Regions from separate parts of the Nonomuraea sp. NPDC005983 genome, predicted to be linked through region 1. Evidence: riboswitches for the same ligand, from Rfam matches in the RefSeq annotation. Region 1 holds a riboswitch; the other holds the start of a gene.
What was found. Region 1 has a riboswitch for cyclic di-AMP ahead of ABZ297_RS10530 (C40 family peptidase). Riboswitches for the same ligand answer to the same signal wherever they lie in the genome.

Region 2: it holds a riboswitch for cyclic di-AMP, as region 1 does, so the genes downstream of both, ABZ297_RS29960 (CHAP domain-containing protein) here and ABZ297_RS10530 (C40 family peptidase) in region 1, are expected to answer to the same signal.

What each region holds. Positions count from the first base shown of each region.
Region 1 covers NZ_JBEXUP010000016.1:54,029-58,504, forward strand. The annotation lists gene ABZ297_RS10520 (sugar ABC transporter substrate-binding protein) at 1-462, opposite strand, end outside; gene ABZ297_RS10525 (ROK family transcriptional regulator) at 563-1,726, shown strand; gene ABZ297_RS10530 (C40 family peptidase) at 1,739-2,296, opposite strand; cyclic di-AMP (ydaO/yuaA leader) riboswitch at 2,349-2,485, opposite strand; gene ABZ297_RS10535 (3-isopropylmalate dehydrogenase) at 2,585-3,631, shown strand; gene ABZ297_RS10540 (branched-chain amino acid aminotransferase) at 3,807-4,476, shown strand, end outside.
Region 2 covers NZ_JBEXUP010000082.1:9,610-14,085, reverse strand. The annotation lists gene ABZ297_RS29970 (aldo/keto reductase) at 1-474, shown strand, start outside; gene ABZ297_RS29965 (Gfo/Idh/MocA family oxidoreductase) at 493-1,446, shown strand; cyclic di-AMP (ydaO/yuaA leader) riboswitch at 1,565-1,701, shown strand; gene ABZ297_RS29960 (CHAP domain-containing protein) at 1,715-2,398, shown strand; gene ABZ297_RS29955 (YciI family protein) at 2,629-3,057, shown strand; gene ABZ297_RS29950 (RNA polymerase sigma factor) at 3,104-4,339, shown strand.

The DNA.
Region 1 (4,476 bases):
CAGGGCCTGACCTTGCATCTCGCCCACCCTGACGTTGTTGAACGAGACGTAGTAGGCGTAGTCGATGCCGGAGATCAGCCGGTCGTAGGCGACCACCGGGATCTTCTTCTGCCTGGCCTGGTTGACCAGCGGGGCCACCGCGTTCGCGTCGACGGCGTCGAGCACCAGCACGTTCGCGCCCTGGGTCAGCGCGGCCTCGACCTGTTGCTGCTGCTTGGCGGCGTCCTGCTCGGCGTTGCTGTAGAGGATCTTGCAGTCGGCGCAGAGCGCCTTGACCTTCGCTTCGAACAGCGGGCGGTCGAAGGCCTCGTAGCGCGTGGTCTTCGACTCGGGCAGGAAGAGCGCGATGGTCTTGCCGCCCTGCTGGTCCTGGGGTTTCTGGTTCGCTGTCGTCGTGGTGTTCCCGCAGGCGGCGGCCAGCAGGACCGCTGCGGCGGGGAGGAGTCGCCAGGCTCGGTGCATCGCACATCGTCCCTTTCGAGTGTGCCGGCCCCCGGTGCTGGTAAGAAAGGTAGTTTACTACCAGCGTGTTGGCTAGAGTTTGCCTGGAGGAGGACGTCACATGCGAGGTGAGCTGGGTAATCCGCGGCTGCTGCGGGTGCTGAACGAGCGCCGTCTGCTCGACCACCTCCACGAGCACGGCCCCGCGTCGCGGGCCGACCTGGCCAAGATCACCGGGCTGTCCAAGCCCACGGTCTCGGCCGCGCTCGCCGGGCTGGAAGAGGACGGCCTGGTGCACCTGGTCGGCGAGGTGTCGGGCAGGCCGGGGCCGGTGACCTCGCTCTACGACATGAACGCGGCGTCCGCGCACGTGGCGGGCGTCGACATCGGCCGCGACTGGATCAGGGTGGCGGTGGCGGACCTGCGCGGCACGTTCGCCGGCCGCACCGACGGCCGCAACACCGCGCGCAGTTCGGCGGAGCTGGCCGTGCTGGTGGGCGACCTGGCCAGGGCTGCTGCCGGGAAGGCCGAGCTCGACTGGTCCTCGATCACCTGCGCGGTCGTCGGCTCGCCCGGCGTGTACGACCCGGCGCTCGGACGCCTGGAGTTCGCCCCCAACCTGCCGGGCCCCGACCTGGCCGAACGGCTGCGCTCGGCGCTGGAGGTCGATCTCGTCATCGAGAACGACATCAACCTGGCGGCCGTGGGCGAGCACGCCTACGGCGAGGGGCAGGGCAAGGCGAACTTCGCGCTGGTCTCCATCGGCACCGGGGTCGGCATGGGGATCGTGGTCAACGGCGAGCTGTACGTCGGGGCGCGGGGCGCCGCCGGTGAGGTGTCGTACGTCCCAGCGGCCGAAGACCCGATCCCGTCCGACGACGCGCTGGCGCACGGCGCCACCGAGGCCGTGGCCGCCGCGCCCGGCGTGGTGCGGGCGGCCAGCGCGGCCGGGCTCGACCTCGCCACGGCCAAGGAGGTGTTCTCCGCCGCCGCGACCGGTGATCCGGTGGCCCGCTCGGTCGTGGAGGCCGAGGGGCGGCGGATCGGCGGCCTGCTGGTGGCGGTGGCGGCGGTGCTCGACCCTGAGGTGATCGTGCTGAGCGGCGGCGTCGGGCGCAACCTCGACCTGCTCGGGGCCGCGATCGAGAGCCGCGTGGCCGAGCTGGGGCCGCTGCGGCCGGTGGTGGTGGCGAGCGCGCTGGGCGACAGCGGCGTCCTGCTCGGCGCTGTCGCCCACGCGCGCGCCCGCGCTTGGGACCTCATCTTCGACGCTCGCAGGGGATGAGGCCGCTACGGGTCAGAACGTCGCCGTGGGCATGGCAGGGGCCGGCGTTGCGCGCTGCTTGCTGATCTCCTTCCAGAGCTTGACGCCCTTGGGGTCGGGACGGACGGCGCCGACGAAGGAGTCCTTGCGCCAGTCCGACAGCTGCTCCTCCTTCACGACGTCGCCCGTGTGCGGGGCGTGGACCATGTATCCGGGGCGGGAGATCATGCCCACGTGGCCGAGGCCGTGGAAGAAGACCAGGTCACCGGGTTTGAGGTGGTCCCAGCTGATCTTCTTGGAGAAGGCGTTGTACTGCTCGGCGGCGGTGCGCGGCAGCTCGATCCCCGCCTTCTCGTACGCCCGGAGCGTGAGCCCGGAGCAGTCGTAGCCGCTGTCGCTCGTCCCTCCCCAGACGTAGGGGATGCCGCGCTTCTTCATGGCGAAGTTGAGGGCGACCTTCCAGGCCGGGTTGGGGGTCTTCTTGAGCTGGAGCTGCTTGACCTGAGGGCCGGTGAGGGTAGAGGTGGGAGAGGAACTGGGGATGCTGTCGGGGGTGTCGGTGTCGGCGTTGGCAGGGGAGGCGAGGGCCATTCCGGCGGCTGTTGCTCCCAGGACGACGAGGACGGCGATGCGAGACAGGGGAGTGTCCTTCCATCTGGCCGACCGGGTTAGCTGACGGGCTCGGGCCTGGAAGTAGCCCTACGGCGATGCCGACTCGCCCCAGGTGAAGTGGGTCCCCGGCTCCACGCAGCCGTTGCGTGGATTAGGCCTGACGGACTCTAACGAAACGGTCAAAAGGTCGCAAATAGCCTAAATTGGACTGTCCGGACAGTGAGATGGTGTGTTCGTCAGCCGAGACGAGCCGGTAAGGTACCGTCCATGGAGTCGCGTAACATCCGCCTGGCGGTCATCCCCGGCGACGGCATCGGCGCCGAAGTCGTGGCAGAGGGGCTGAAGGTCCTCGAAGCGGTCGGCGTCAAGCTGGAGCCCACCCACTACGACCTGGGTGCCGCCCGCTACCACCGAACCGGCGAGACGCTCCCCGACTCCGTGCTCGAAGAGCTGCGCGGCTACGACGCGATCCTGCTCGGCGCCGTCGGCGACCCCAGCGTCCCGCCGGGCATCCTGGAGCGCGACCTGCTGCTCCGCCTGCGCTTCGCGTTCGACCACTACGTGAACCTGCGCCCGGTCAAGCTCTTCCCCGGCGTCGAGACCCCGCTGGCCGACACGCCGACCGAGAACATCGACATGATCGTGGTCCGCGAGGGCACCGAGGGTCTGTACGCGGGCACCGGCGGCGTCATGCGCCGCGGCACCCCGTACGAGATCGCCACCCAGGAGTCGCTCAACACCGCCTACGGCGTGGAGCGCGTGGTGCGGTACGCCTTCGAGAAGGCCAAGTCGCGCCCCCGCAAGAAGCTCAGCCTCATCCACAAGACGAACGTGCTGACCTTCGCCGGCGACCTGTGGCAGCGCACCGTCAACCGGGTGGCGGAGGAGTACCCCGAGGTCAGCACCGACTACTACCACATCGACGCGGCCTCGATGTTCTTCGTCAGCCAGCCCGAGCGCTTCGACGTCGTCGTCACCGACAACCTCTTCGGCGACATCATCACCGACCTCGGCGCGGCCATCGCCGGCGGCATCGGCCTGGCCGCCAGCGGCAACATCAACCCCGAGCGCACCGCGCCCAGCATGTTCGAGCCGGTGCACGGCAGCGCCCCCGACATCGCCGGCCAGGGCAAGGCCGACCCGACCGCGACCATCCTGTCGGCCGCCATGCTCCTCGACCACCTCGGCCTGCACGCCGAGGCGGCCAAGGTCGAGCAGGCCGTCGCCGACGACATCCTGGAGCGCCTGACCGGGTGGGCGGGCCGCACCACGCACGAGATCGGCGACGACATCACCGCGCGAGTATCGAGCTAGGGCCGCCTAGCTCCGCAAGCGCCTGGCGGTCCGGTGACGGACTGCCGGGCGCTTTTTGGTGTCCGCACGGTCAAAACACCCCACCTACCCCTTGCCATCCCAAATAGCGAGACAATAGGAAGTACGGACTGCCCCGCGCAGTGCTGTCGAGATCGCAGAGAGAAGGACCTTCGCCATGACCATTGCTCAGAAGCTCAGCTTCGACGTGCAGCTATCCGACCACGCGCGCACCGTGGCCGAGCGGGAGCAGGCACTGGTGAGTCCCGGATTCGGACAGGTCTTCACCGATCACATGGTCACCATCGACTACACCGAGGGCGAGGGGTGGCACGACGCGCGGCTCCAGCCGTACGGGCCGCTCTCGCTCGACCCCGCCACCGCGGTCTTCCACTACGCGCAGGAGCTGTTCGAGGGGCTCAAGGCGTACCGGCAGGGCAACGGCTCGATCGTGACGTTCCGCCCGTACGCCAACGCGGCCCGCTTCAACCAGTCGGCCGTCCGGATGGCCATGCCGGAGCTGCCGGAGGAGACGTTCGTCGAGTCGCTGGAAGTGCTCGTCCAGACCGACCGCGACTGGGTGCCCACCGCCGAGGGGCACAGCCTGTACCTGCGGCCGTTCATCATCGCGACCCAGGTCGGGCTGGGGGTCAACTACCCCTCGCGGAAATACAGGTACATGGTGATCGCCTCACCGGCGGCCTCGTACTTCGCCGGCGGTGTGAAGCCCGTCTCGGTGTGGCTGTCGACCGAGTACACCCGCGCCGCGCCCGGCGGCACCGGCTTCGCCAAGTGCGGCGGCAACTACGCGGCGGCCTTCGTCGCGCAGCGGCAGGCCGTCGAGCAGG
Region 2 (4,476 bases), on a different contig from region 1:
TGGCGGGCGCTGGAGAGGATCTACCGTGACGGCCGGGCCAAGGCGATCGGCGTGTCCAACTTCGCCGTCGAGCACCTCACGCGGCTGCTGAACGAGACGGACATCTCTCCTTCTCTCAACCAGATCGAGCTGCATCCCTACTTCCAGCAGAAGCAGCTGCGCGACTTCCACGAGGCCAACGGCATCCTGACCGAGGCGTGGAGCCCCCTCGGGCAGGGCAGGGAGCTGCTGGACGACCCAGCGCTGGCCGTGCTGGCCGGCAAGCACGCCAAGACCCCCGCCCAGATCGTGCTCCGCTGGCACGTGCAGCTCGGCCACGTGGCGATCCCCAAGTCGGTCACACCGTCGCGGATCAAGGAGAACGTCCAGGTGTTCGACTTCACCCTGGACGTCGAGGACATGGCCGCCATCGGCGCGATGAACCGCGGTCTCCGGATCGGGCCGGATCCGGACACCTTCAACTTTCTGGGGTAGATCCTTTACGCTCTCTCCATGAGAGATCTCGCCTGGGGTATCGCCGCCACCGGTGGCATCGCGCAGACCGTGGGCGCGGTCATCGCGGCGGAGCCGGGGATGCGTGTGGCGGCCGTCGGCTCGCGTGACCTCGGCAGGGCGGCGGCGCTGGCGTCCACGCTGGGCGCCGAGTCGGCCTACGGGTCGTACGCGGAGCTGTGCGCCGATCCGGCCGTCGACGCCGTGTACGTGGCCACGCCGCACGCCCAGCACCTGGAGGTGGCCGAGGCCGCGATCGCGGCGGGCAAGGCGGTGCTGTGCGAGAAGCCGCTCGCGGCCTCCGTCGCCGACGCCGAGCGGATGGTGCGGCTGGCCCGGGAGGCCGGGGTCTTCCTGATGGAAGCGATGTGGATGCGGTTCAACCCGCTCATCCAGCGGATCGCCGGCGACCCCCGGTTCGGCGAGATCCGGTCGGTGCAGGCGTCGTTCGGGTTCGCCTTGCCCTATGACCGGGCGCACCGGCTGTGGGCGCCAGAGCTGGGCGGGGGTGCGCTGCTCGACCTGGGGATCTACCCGTTCGGGCTGGCCCAGCTGCTGCTGGGGATGCCGTCGGAGCTGCAGGTGACGGGGTCGCTGGCGCCCTCGGGCGTCGACGCGGAGGTCGGCGGGGTGCTGCTGTACCCGGGCGGCAGGCGGGCGCTGGTGGAGGCGTCGCTCCTGGGGTCGTACCCGAACGAGGCCTACGTCGTGGGCACCGGGATGCGGGCGCAGATCGACGCGCCGTTCTGGGCGCCGCGCCGGGTGGTGCTGTCGGGGCCGTCGATGGAGGACGAGGTCCACGTCCTGGAGCCGGGCGAGAGCGGCTACGTCGGAGAGCTGCGCGAGGTGCGGGCGGCGCTGGCCGAGGGACGCACTGAGAGCCAAGTCATAACCCTTGACGATTCCCTTGCCATGATGGGGCTTCTGACGGACGCTAGGCGGCAACTCTCCTAGCTGGGCATTTATGCACTTGTAATCCGCTTGCCCGATGTATTACCTTCTAAGTCATTCGAGGCGTAACGTCCGGTTTGTCCGGTTCGTCGCCTGTCCATCGCAAGACACATCACAGGACTACCTGTGACCGCTGAATCCGCCTCGCGCGGAACCGGGGACCCACGTTCCTTGGGGTGAATCGGCACGTCAGTGCCGTAGGACAGCTTCCATGTCCGAACCCGTCAGCTAACCCGGTAAGCGGCATGGAAGCAAGGAGTATCCCCGAACGATGGCCATGCACCGACTTGCTCGTGCCCCGAAGTTCAGCTACGCCCGCGCCGCCCTCGGCGCGACCGTCATCGCCGCCGCGATCGCCGCACCCACGGCAGCCAACGCCCAGACCACCCCCTCCGCCGCGCTGACCCACCCGCAGCACTCGCAGGTGCGCCCGGCCGACCACGAGCGGAGCGCCAAGGTCAAGGTCACGGCCGCGCAGGTGATCGCCCTCGCCAAGGCGCAGATCGGCACCTCCGAGAACGCCCTGGGCGGCGGCACCAAGTTCCAGAAGTGGTACGCCGACTCGGCCCGCGCCGCCGAGACCATCCAGCGCGACGGCGGCACCAGGGCCGACTACATCAACGCCGCCTGGTGCTCGATGTTCGTCTCCTGGATCGGCGACAAGACCGGCCTCAGCGGCTCCATCGGCTCCGACGCCTACACCGTCGAGCACGCCAAGTGGTTCAAGCACAACGACCACTGGGGCACCGCGCCCAAGCCCGGCGCCGTCGTCTTCTTCGCCTGGAGCGGCAGCAAGAGCCTGGACGACATCAACCACGTCGGCTTCGTCGTCAAGGACAACGGCGACGGCACGATCTCGACCGTCGAGGGCAACACCGGCAACGGCGTCGTCGAGCAGCGGGTCCGTCCCACGTCTCAGGTCGTCGGCTACGGCTACCCCGACTACGCGGGCTGAGCCCCCCTCTCCCCCGCCATCCCCCAACTCCCCCTCCCCCTCTCCCTCACCATCCCCCTGCCTGCGAAGCGCGCGCCCGCTCCCCTCGGGTGCGCGCTTCGCAGGCTTTCGCGGTTGCCCGGGTCGAGAGGTCTCGGAAAGACTTCGACTCCGCTGTCGATTCGCGCCGCGCGCGTTCGACGCTGCCATGAGGCCGGACGCTCGACCGAAGGAGACGCGTAGTGAAGTTCATGATCGTGGGCAAGGCGAACGAGCAGACCGAGGCCGGGGCGCTGCCCAGCAGGGAGTTCGTCGACAAGATGATCGAGTACAACGAGGCCCTGGCCAAGGCCGGGGTCCTGCTGGCCGCCGAGGGCCTCTACCCGAGCTCGCACGGCGCGCAGATCTCCTACAGCGACGGCAAGGCCACCGTGATCGACGGCCCGTTCGCCGAGGCCAAGGAGCTCATCGCGGGCATCTGGCTGATCCAGGTGAAGTCCCGCGAGGAGGCCCTGGAGTGGGCGCTGCGCCTGCCCGTCCCGCCCGGCAGCAACGGTGTCGGGCTGGACGTCTGGCAGGTGTTCGACCCGTCCGACCTGCCGGAGGAGTCCATGACCCCCGAGACCGCCCAGCGGGAGGCGGACCTGCGCGAACTCCTGAGAGACAGGCGCGAGTTCTGACCTGCGGCCGTTGCGGCGCTCGGCCGCGGGCTGCTCTGATAGGCGGGTGACGGGTTCTGACACGCACCGCGCCATCGAGGCGGTCTGGCGGATCGAGGCCGCCCGGCTGATAGCCGGGCTGGCCCGGATGATGCGCGACGTCGGGGTCGCTGAGGAACTCGCCCAGGACGCGCTGGTCGCGGCGCTGGAGCAGTGGCCCGCGTCGGGCGTGCCGCGCAATCCCGGCGCGTGGCTGATGACCGTCGCCAAGCGCCGGGCCGTCGACATGGTGCGGCGGAACGAGCGGTTCGAGCGCAAACTCGTCGAGCTGGGGCGGGAACTGGAGGACGAGCAGCCGCCGTCCGACCCCGACGAGATCGAGGACGACCTGCTGCGGCTGGTGTTCACGGCCTGCCATCCGGTGCTGTCGACCGAGGCCCGGGTGGCGATGACGCTCCGGGTGCTCGGGGGGCTGACCACCGACGAGATCGCCCGGGCGTTCCTCGTCGCCGAGCCGACGGTGGCCCAGCGGATCGTCCGGGCCAAGCGGACCCTGGCCGACAAGCAGATCCCGTTCGAGGTGCCGCAGGGAGACGAACTGGCGGGGCGGCTGTCGTCCGTCCTGGAGGTCATCTACCTGATCTTCAACGAGGGGTACTCGGCCACGGCGGGCGACGACTGGATGCGTCCCGGCCTGTGCGAGGACGCCCTGCGGCTGGGGCGGGTGCTGGCCGGGCTGATGCCCAAGGAGCCCGAGGTGCACGGGCTCGTCGCGCTGATGGAGATCCAGGCCTCGCGGGCCGGCGCGCGTGTCGGCCCGTCCGGCGAGCCGATCCTGCTGCTGGAGCAGAACCGGGCGCGCTGGGACAGGCTCCTCATCGGCCGCGGCCTGGCCGCGCTGGATCGGGCCGAAGAGCTCGGCGGCGCGCTCGGCCCGTACGCCCTGCAGGCCGCCATCGCCGCCTGCCACGCCAGGGCCCTCACCCCTGAGGAGACCGACTGGGCACGCCTCGCCGCGCTCTACGAGGCGCTGGCCAGGCTCTCCCGGTCGCCCGTCGTCGAGCTGAACCGGGCGGTCGCCCTCTCGATGGCGTACGGCCCGGCGGTGGGGCTCGAACTGGCGGACCAGCTCGTCTCCGAGCCCGCGCTCAAGGGGTACCACCTGCTGCCGAGCGTCCGCGGCGACCTGCTGGCCAAGCTGGGCAGGACGGCCGAGGCCCGCGAGGAGTTCGAGCGCGCGGCGGCGCTGACGCGCAACGAGCGCGAACGCGCGCTCCTCCTGGAGCGCGCCGCCGCCTGCTGAGCGCGCTCTCTGTCACCACGTGGCCTGCCCGGGAGGCGTCACGAAAGACACCTGTTGTGATGGGAGCGCTCCCATACAGCCGTCTGGGGCATCTGCGATGCGAAATCCGATTTCACCACGACGGTTCGTGCGGTTGG